One region of the Paenibacillus sp. SAFN-117 genome, then DNA from elsewhere that is predicted to be linked to it. Evidence: riboswitches for the same ligand, from Rfam matches in the RefSeq annotation. Region 1 holds a riboswitch; each other region holds the start of a gene.
The links. A riboswitch is a leader RNA that binds a small molecule or an ion and turns the genes downstream of it on or off. The one in region 1 is predicted to bind thiamine pyrophosphate.
Positions count from the first base shown of each region.

Region 2: linked by a shared signal. The riboswitch ahead of ACTHRH_RS14275 (ABC transporter substrate-binding protein) and the one ahead of tenA (thiaminase II) in region 1 are both predicted to bind thiamine pyrophosphate.
Region 3: linked by a shared signal. The riboswitch ahead of ACTHRH_RS24150 (YkoF family thiamine/hydroxymethylpyrimidine-binding protein) and the one ahead of tenA (thiaminase II) in region 1 are both predicted to bind thiamine pyrophosphate.

Region 1 covers NZ_JBQCLK010000005.1:116,682-119,958, reverse strand. Annotated here, with positions in the region: gene ACTHRH_RS05190 (carbohydrate ABC transporter permease) at 1-127, shown strand, start outside; gene ACTHRH_RS05185 (carbohydrate ABC transporter permease) at 221-1,162, shown strand; TPP riboswitch at 1,228-1,338, shown strand; gene tenA (thiaminase II) at 1,543-2,235, shown strand; gene thiD (bifunctional hydroxymethylpyrimidine kinase/phosphomethylpyrimidine kinase) at 2,232-3,038, shown strand; gene thiM (hydroxyethylthiazole kinase) at 3,035-3,277, shown strand, end outside.
Region 2 covers NZ_JBQCLK010000020.1:37,759-41,035, forward strand. Annotated here, with positions in the region: gene ACTHRH_RS14270 (cobyrinate a,c-diamide synthase) at 1-493, opposite strand, end outside; TPP riboswitch at 1,574-1,684, shown strand; gene ACTHRH_RS14275 (ABC transporter substrate-binding protein) at 2,058-3,053, shown strand; gene ACTHRH_RS14280 (thiamine-binding protein) at 3,074-3,277, shown strand, end outside.
Region 3 covers NZ_JBQCLK010000050.1:12,281-15,557, reverse strand. Annotated here, with positions in the region: gene ACTHRH_RS24160 (ABC transporter ATP-binding protein) at 1-506, opposite strand, end outside; gene ACTHRH_RS24155 (ECF transporter S component) at 490-1,080, opposite strand; gene ACTHRH_RS24150 (YkoF family thiamine/hydroxymethylpyrimidine-binding protein) at 1,095-1,697, opposite strand; TPP riboswitch at 1,785-1,886, opposite strand; gene ACTHRH_RS24145 (extracellular solute-binding protein) at 2,053-3,277, opposite strand, start outside.

The DNA.
Region 1 (3,277 bases):
GTTCACCGATATTGAGTTCGGTTATGCCGCGGCGCTCGGCTGGATTTATTTCGTGTTCGTATTTCTGCTGATTGTGCTGATCTTCACCTTGACCCGCAAGAGCGTATTTTACGCAGGGGACAGGTAACACAGAGTGGGCGGCGCGCTTGCTTCAACGGCATGTCGGAAGCCATCCCAGTCTATGCGGCTACATGCGGAAGCATAAGGAGGAGGTTTAACGATGCAGACTGTTCGTACCCGCCCGAGTATCGGGGCAAGAATGGCTTTGGCCGCGGAAGGGATTCGCAGGTGGAAAATCGCATATCGCATCTACCGGCTGTTCATCTATCTCTTTCTGATCGGACTGTCGTTCGTGTTCCTGTATCCGTTTCTCTTCATGATCTCGACCTCGTTCAAATCCCCGGGCGATCTGGTCGATCCGACGGTATACTGGATTCCGAAGCAGTTCAGTGTGAAGGGATATTTCGACGCCTACGCGGCTCTTAATTATTTGCCCTATCTGAAAAACACGGTCGTCCTGACGCTGCTCACCGTGACCGGCCAGATGCTGTCCTGCGCGGTAGTCGGCTACGGCTTCGCCCGCTTCCGCTTCCCGGGCAGGGAGCTGTTGTTCGCGCTCGCTATGTTTACCATGATAGTGCCTCCGCAAACGATCATCGTGCCGATGTTTATTCAATACAAGGAATTGAACTGGATCAATACGATTCTGCCCATGGTTGTGCCGAGCTTCTTCGCTAACGGACTGCGCGGGGCCTTGTTTATCTTCATCTTCCGCCAGTTTTTCCGCGGCTTGCCTCATGAGCTGGAGGATGCGGCCCGGGTGGACGGCTGCGGCGCACTGCGAACCTTCATCCGTATCGTGCTGCCGGTCTCCATTCCGCCTATACTTGTATCGGCGATTCTTTCGGTGGTGTGGCACTGGAACGATTTCTTCGAGCCGGCCATCTTCCTGGTCGACCGTGATAAATTTACTCTGCCGATGATGCTGCCCTTCCTCGGGCAGTCGCTGAACTCGATGTCGGGAGGGACGGCCAGCGCCAATGTGGGCCAGGCGACAACGATGGCCGGATGTGTCCTTGTCATCCTTCCAATCCTGATTCTCTATCTCGAAATTCAGCGTTACTTTATGAAGAGTATCGAACGCTCCGGAATTGTAGGATGAAAATGTTGGATGACAGTCTATTCCAGATATGTTAATATAAATTTGCTTGCAATTTAATACATTATTCAAACTACTAGGGGTGCCCTATATTCGGGCTGAGAGGAACGCAGATAGCTTCCAACTCTTATGAACCTGATCTGGTTAGTACCAGCGGAGGGAAGTAGTCACTAGGGTATTTGTATACCCTATTATTTCCGCAGACCAAGAACCGGGTTCATGAATGCCATGAATCGGTTCTTTTTTATTTATCCGATTCCCTCTCCCCCCCATGAAGAAAGGAGGTTCCTTCTCCATCCAGCCAATTTGCAGCCCATTCGGCTGAACTTGCAAGCGATTCTATGCAATTCTATTGATTTTCAAAATTCAAGGAGGCGGTTCCAATGACTTTTACTCAACAATTACGGGAAACCAACCAGGATTTGTTCGAAATGATTTTCCATCATCCGTTTGTAGAAGGGATCGGCCGCGGAGATATTGCCAAAGAAGCGGTCATGCATTATGTAAAAGCCGATTTTGAATATTTGAACGCATTTATGAAAATCTATGCGATTGCCATGTCCAAGTCGGATACTCGCAGCGATATTGCCTTTTTCCATGAACAGGTAGGCTTTACCTTACACTCGGAAACCGGCCCGCATATGAATTTGTGCGACTATATCGGCGTTTCCTATAAGGAATTGCAGGGTCATCCACTCCCGCCAACTGCGGATCATTATGTGAAGCATATGATGTATCATGCCTATACCGGTTCACTCGGGGAAATCTACGCCGCTCTCTTGCCGTGCCCATGGACCTATTTGGAAATCGGCAAGGTGCTCATGGAGAAATATAAGCCTCAAGCGAACCATCCTTTTTATCGCTGGATTACTTTCTATGCCGACTCGGGAATAGAAGCACTCACCGAAACCTTGTGCAAGCGGCTCGATGCTTGTGCCGAAGAAGCCTCGGAAGCCGAGAAAAACCGGATGCGCGACGCCTTTCGAAAAAGCTGCCAGCTCGAGCTCTGCTTCTGGGAAATGTCCCTGACTTGCGAAACATGGCCCGCCGGAAACATTGGAGTGACTGCGCCATGAAGCGTGTTCCTTGTGCTCTCACCATTGCCGGAACGGACCCGACGGGCGGCGCCGGTATCCAGGCCGATCTGAAAACATTTCAAGAACTGCAGGTGTACGGAATGTCCGTCATTACTTCCGTTCTCGCGCAGAATACGACCGGAGTCCAGGATGTCGTCCATCATTCGACGGCTTTCATCGGTCGTCAACTGGATTCCGTTACAGAGGATATACCGGTTCACGCTTTTAAAACAGGCATGATTGCCAGCTTGGACATGATGGAATTGTTGACAAGGAAGATTCCGGAAATTAAAGCCCCTTATGTGCTGGACCCCGTCATGATAGCGACAAGCGGGGATGCGCTCATTGATCCGGATGCGCGCGCCTTCTTGAGGGACAGGCTCCTGCCGCTCGCCAGCATCGTCACTCCGAATATACCGGAGGCGGAGAGCTTGACCGGCGGTACGATTACAACGACAGCGGATATGGAGGAAGCGGCCGTAGCGCTCGTTAACCTGTACGGGGCCGGAGCCGCGCTTGTCAAAGGCGGACATTTACGCGGAGAAGCTGTAGATATTCTATACGACGGGGAAAAGCTGTACGCTCTGTCTGCGGATAGAATCGAGACGACCAACACGCACGGTACCGGTTGTACGTTATCGGCCGCGATTACCGCCTATTTGGCGCAGGGGCTTCCTTTATATGAGGCCGCACGTAAGGCCAAAGACTATATTACCGCGGCCATCCGCCATTCCTTGCCGCTTGGGAAAGGCAATGGCCCGACGAATCATTGGGCGCCGCGGATCGGAGGCAGCCAAGCATGAATCAGTCGATTATCGATCAAGTTCGCCGACAAGTGCCGTTTATCTATCACCTGACCAATCAGGTGGTCATGAATTTCAGCGCCAACGGGTTGCTCGCTTTCGGCGGTACGCCCGCCATGGCCAAATATATAGAAGTGGCGGAACCGCTGGCAGCGGCATCCGACGGGGTTCTGATCAATTTAGGCACACTCTCTCGCGATGAAGTGCCGGCATTGGTCAAAGCAGGTAAAGCCGCGAAT
Region 2 (3,277 bases), on a different contig from region 1:
AGTGCCCCTCGCTTCCGACGCGGTTCGCGATGACTCCGGCTATCCGGATGTCATCGGCGAACCGCTGGAAGCCCTGCACGATCGCCGCCGCCGAGCGGCCCATGCCGCTGCAGTCGACGACGAGCACGACCGGGCATTCCAGCAGTTGGCTGATCTCTGCCGTACTGCCCGTATGGCTCGTCGGGTCTTTGCCGTCATAGAAGCCCATGACCCCCTCGATGACGGAAATATCCGCCCCCTGTGATCCGCGGACATAGATTTCCCTTACTCCCTTCGGGGACATCATCCAGCTGTCCAGGTTGCGGGAGACCCTGTCCGTAATGGCGGTATGATAGCCGGGATCGATATAATCCGGTCCGCATTTGAACCCCTGCACCGCCTTGCCCCGTCTTCTCAATGCGGCCATGATTCCGAGAGCGGCCGTCGTTTTGCCGCTCCCGCTGCCCGTCCCGGCGATAAGAATCCGTCTGTCCGTCGGCTGTTCCGTTCTCAATTTTCTTCCCCCTTATATTCCTGCATCCGGCTGTGTCTCTAAGATAATACAACCGCATCACCGTATAGTTCCTATAAGCCTTTCTCTTCGCCCAGTATACCTGTTAAGCTTTGATTTTGCCATTCTCTTAAGCGATCGGGATGGCGGCCGATGATAATATATGAGGAACTCTTGCTTCCATAAAGTGTGGGACCCCGGCTGCTTCGCAGCAAAGCTTTGGATATTAATAAGTAGGCGAAATTACTAGAAAAAATAAGAGAAAGGGAGAATATGGATGAATAAGGGGCTTTTTTTTTAATAGATTGAAATTAATAGAATTTTTAGAATATTTACATAATATTAAAACTCTGTTAGGATTGCAGTAAGCTAAACACCAAACAAACACAAGATACCCAGTATCCTTATCTCATCTCCTCGACACAGCTGTTTACCGGAATGGGACCCTAAGGGCGACAGTGAATTGGAATTCCGATTCGAACCGCCATCCATATTAAAGAGCCCACTCCGTTAAATAGATATATACTCTTAGCGGGAAAGGGGATAGTCCAATGGAGCAGCGTTAGCGAAGCATGCTGTAATCAGGTTGCATGAAGGAAGAAGTCCCGTGACAGCTTTTTCCGTAATCTGTGGGCATGTGGGAACTCATATCAGCTCTTTCTGCCAAGCATGCATAGCATGTAAATGAAAGGGTTAACTAAGAAGAAAGGATTGGACATGCTGGGCATGTGAATCGCAGGAGGTTAATGGAAGTAAAGTGAATATGGAAATTCAAAGATAAGGCTCCGTTTATTTTAATGAGAAAATAGACGGAGTCTTTTTAGGTTCTTCACGATTTGCCTAACTACCATGAAGCACCCATTTGTGATGAACTCGCATTTAAATTTCTCCGAGGCCAGCAAATAGCAAGTTCCGCCGCAGCCTGCCGATCCGTTTTTCCACTTGCCTTATTCAACCTCAATTGTGCAGGGCCCTTGGCCGATTTCGGTAACGGTCCCAACTCCGGATGACCTCTCAGTGGACACATTTCCCTATTCACGCTATAATATAGTCGCAATGGCCGTTGCATCCTGTTGTTTTACAACTTCATAACCGGGGAGCTGGACTAGGCCGGCTGAGATTGTATCCCGCAAGATACTGACCCTTTAACCTGATCTGGGTAATGCCAGCGTAGGGAATACTGCATATGGTCCATCCATGTGCCGCCTATATGCTATTTTGCGCCCTTAGATCAGGGGCGTTTTTTTATGCATTTTTCCAACATGAACATAACAAGGGAGGAAGTAAGGGAATCATCGCCATTCAAGGGAAGAATGAACTCGCTTAAGCCATGCTGAATATCGGCTGGTCAGACGCTCGGAACGAAACCGATCACCGTGCGAAAGCCGGTTCGTGATCCGGCGGCAATTTTTTATCCGGAGACGAATATGCTCTACTGGTCCGGATTTCCGCCTATGCTGTAGGACTATCCCGGCAAAGGATTATCGGATTCATCCATATCTTCTCATGATGGAGTACACGAGTCCCCTTAACGTTAACTATGAAATCATTAACCTGGAAAAAACTAATGTTCGTCGCCTTGACCGCTCTTCTAATGCTAACCGCCTGTGGCAATAAAACCGAGCCGGCGCCGGACAGTGCTCCAAGCGATAAACTGACGGATGTCACTCTTGTTCTCAACTGGTTTCCGAATACCAATCATACCGGCTTATATGTGGCGCAAGACTTAGGATACTACGAAGAGGCCGGTCTGCGCGTCAATATCGTTCCCCCGGGGGTCAACGGATCGACGGCTATTGTCGGCTCCGGCGAAGCCGCCTTCGGTGTAAGCATCCAGGAGAACGTAACGGAAGCCCGCATTCAGGGAGTTCCGGTGGTCTCCATCGCCACATTGATGCAGCATAATACCTCCGTCTTCGCATCGCCCGTGGACAAAAATATTAAGAGCCCGAAAGATTTCGAAGGCAAAGTATATGGCGGCTTCGGCTCTCCGGCGGAGGAGGGAGTGCTGCAGTCCTTGATGCAGGCCGATGGGGGTGCCGATGTCAACACGGTGAAAATTGTCAACCTGGGCGAAGCCGATTTCTTCACCGCTGTTCAGCGGGATGTCGACTTCTCCTGGATCTTCTACGGCTGGACCGGAATCGAGGCCGAGCTGCGCGGGGTTCCGCTCAATCTCATCCCTCTTACGGATTACTCCGAGAAATTGGACTACTATACTCCGCTGTTAATCACTAACGAGGAGACCATTAAGGAACAGCCGGAGCTGGTCAAGGCTTTCCTCGCCGCAACGGCCAAAGGCTTCCAATATGCAATGGACAAGCCGGAGGAAGCTGCGAAAATACTGCTGAAAGCAGCGCCGGAGCTGGATGAAGAGCTGGTCATGGCCAGTCAGAAATGGATCAGCCCGCGTTATCAGGATGATGCACCGCAATGGGGCATTCAGAAAAAATCGGTATGGGTCAACTATGCGGATTGGATGAGAGAACACGGATTAATCGAGCAGGAATTCGATGCCGATGCTGCCTTTACGAACGATTTTCTGCCTGAGCCCGCACAATAACTGCAAGAAGGGAGAGCCGAATGATGGCGAATGCGCTCGTTAGCTTTGAAACGATCCCGAGAACGGAGGACGCTGTTCCATATATTGACTTGGCGGTAGACATTATACGGAAGTCTGGCGTCAAATATGTGGTCGGGCCGATGGATACGATGATGGAAGGAGAATTGGAGCAGCTGCTCGAAATTGTCAAGCAAGTGAACGTGGAGCTTGCGAAATTGGGCGGA
Region 3 (3,277 bases), on a different contig from region 1:
CCGGGCTCCATAGCCAGAACGCATGCCAGGGCCAGCTTCTGCTTCATTCCGCCGGAGAGCTGATGGAGCTTGGACCTTCTGTATTCCGCAAGCCCTGTCCAATTCAGTGCCCGGTCGATTCGCGCGTCCATCTCCTCCGGAGGGACCGCCAGGTTTTCCAGGCCGAAGGCCACCTCATCCTCGACAGTCACCATACAGAACTGACTCTCCGGATCCTGGAAGACCATTCCGATGCAGCGGCTAATTTCCGAACGGCTGTAAGAGCTTATTTCCCGGCCCTGCAGCAGAATTGTTCCGTCAGAATGACCATCCACCGCCTCCGGATACAGGCCGTTCATACAGTAAGCGAGCGTGCTCTTGCCCGAGCCGCTCGGCCCCAGCAGAAGAACCGCATCGTTCTCCGCTACTTCGAAGCTGACGTTATCGATGACCGGAGCCGACTCTTCATCGTAAGCAAACGTCCACCGGCGCACCTCCAGCAGACGGGAGTTAGCCTGCAATGTCATGATGCTCTCTCTTTCTTGCGGATTTGGCAATGGCAAAGCCTCTCAGCACCCCGGTCTTGGCCAGGCCGTCCGCCACCCCTTTGCCCAACAGGCCGGCCAGAACAGCCCCGCTGATGAGGCGAAGAATGAACATGGCCGTGACGTATCCCGGGTGAAGAGCCGCATAGCCCGAGACGAAGAAGCCCCACACGAAGCTGAACACCGCCGAGCCCATTCCCGCGCAGACCAGCACCCAGGTCGAATAGCGCTGCCAGCCGGTAGCGGCAAATACAGCCTCCGCCCCGAGCCCCTGAATCATCCCCGACAGCAGCAGTCTGGGGCCGGCCACATTGCCCATCAGCAGCTCGATGGCTGCGGTAATCGTCTCGGACACGAAAGCCGCCCCCGGTTTGCGGATAATGTAAGCGGCGATGATGGATACAATGAACCAGATGCCGAAGATAAACTCGTAGCCAATCGGGCCCATCAGGCCGACCAAGACATTGCCGAATTGTAGGAAAGCCAGATAGACTACGGCAAAAACGACCGATAACGCGGCAAGCACTACCACCTCGCGAAGCTTCCAGCGCTTCATTACGGCAGCCCCCTCTACACTCTGTCCGGCTTCCTGGAAGGGCTGTTCGCAGAAAGCACGGCCGTCATGGTCACATGGGAAGCGAGCTTGCTCGCATTCACGAACGATTCTTCCAAAGAGGCAAACACTTCATGGGCATCCCCGTCCAATCGGCTCGCATAGTGAACACCGCCGCTGAAGGTTCCTCGCGCTTTGGCCCGTTCGATTTGGTCATAAATGATTTTCATATAGTCGGGGTTCCCGAGAGGATACAGGGCGAACTGGCAAGCCGTCTCGACCGAATGCTGCCGCAAACCGGCCTCATTCATCCTCTCCTCATCCTCAGACAAATAGACGTCTCCTTCACTATCGCCCGGACAGCCTATAGAGAAGGTCCCGTTCCATACGACATGCAACTCGGAGACAGCAGTCTGAATGTAAACCGCCTTGGCCACATCGAAGACATGCTCGGCCTTCCCCCGAATGCAGGTGCTGATATCATCCGTGCTCATCCATACTTTAGATCGATCCACCTTCTCCAACACGCCCATAATGATTTCTACGAACCGGTCCGACATGGGATAAAGAGAGAACCGGCAGCCGACGATCCGACTGGCTCCACAACCTGTCTGTTCCATTTGCGAACACCCTCCATGTAAATGGTTTTGAGCAAATAAAAAAACTGCACCCGGGCAAGATGCAGTTTAAACACAAGGCTAAAATAACGTTGTGCAGCTACACTTCCCCACGCTAGCATTACCTAGATCGGGTCCAAAGGGATCGGACAGCGTCCGTCTCAGCCGATTACGGCACCCCTAGTGCATTTGAATGAATATGCAGTTTTTTCATTGCTTGAGTCTTATCGTAGTGGAGTGCTTCCGGTTTGTCAATTGGCCCATCGGGCCTATTTCGGTGAAACGCAGCATTCCCCCGCTATTGCAGGGGAATGCTCATTTAGCCCGATGCTGAGAGCTCATACTTACGTTATTGGGGTTATTTCACAGCGTCAAACCCGCCGCCTTCGCGAATTTGTTTCGTGTAGTTTTCGAAAATTTCTCTTCCCTTATGCTTGGTCATCAGCTCCTCCAAATACTCGGGCCACTTGTCGGCCGGCAGATCGCCGAAGACGATTTTCGCATGAGTCGAGTTCATTTCCTTCCGGTAATCGGCAATATTGATGCCGGCCGGCGGTGTCACATAAGGTCCTCCAGTGTAAGGAACCGATTTATAGCTGAGCAATTCTTCCACGATAGCGCGGTCCCGTTCCGTTTCTTTCGGATTGATGATTTCCAGTCCGATTGGACTAGTATCGGAAACCCGGGTGAAGAAATCGTAAATCTGCAGGAATTTACCGTTCTCTTCGTTGATCTTTTGGATGACGTCCGGTTTTAACGTGACCTTGTTGCCTTCTCTCGTATAGGACTCGTTCTCCAGGCCGTAATGCGTCAGCAGGAAACCTTCCGGACTGGCCAGATAATCGAGGATGGCCATCATTCTTTTCACCTTATCCGGTTCTTGCTCGGCCAGCTGCTTGGGAACAACAAAGCCGAAGGAGCCTTGCGGATCCGTCTTGATCCCTTTGGCATCAGGGAAAGGATTGAACGGAACGATATCCGCTTCCGGATTGATTTGTCTTGCCCGGCTCACCGCGCTCGTCTCCACACTCTCCAGCGCAAAATCGCGGCCACCGGCTTTAACGATTCCCGCCTTGCCTTCGATGATCTTATTGAGATGCTCCGACCCCTTATTCAAGAACCAGTTGGGATCGACAATACCTTCCGCAATAGTATCTTTGATTTCCTGCAGTACCTTGACCGTATCCGGGTGGGAACCGGCGTCCACCAGCTTTCCTTCGTCAATATACATGGAGGCGTAGAAGCCGTTCTTGACCCAATGAGGCCAATCGAATCCGACATTGGCCCCATTGCCGGAAGTGGTGAAGCCGTAGGTGTCATTTTTGCCGTTCCCGTCGGGATCGTTAAAAGTAAATTGCCGCATCGCTTCCAGCATTTCCTCATAATTGGTCGGCACCGGAAGGCCTAATTTATCCAGCCAATCCTTACGAATATACCAAGCGCTGTACGCTGTAAGATCAAATGGAGTCGGCGCCCGCAGGCCGTCGTCTACCCCTTCAATCGTATAATAGCCTTTGAATTCGTTATCGCTAATCCATTTATAGTAATTGGGCATCGCCTCTTTAGTCATGAATGGGCGCAGA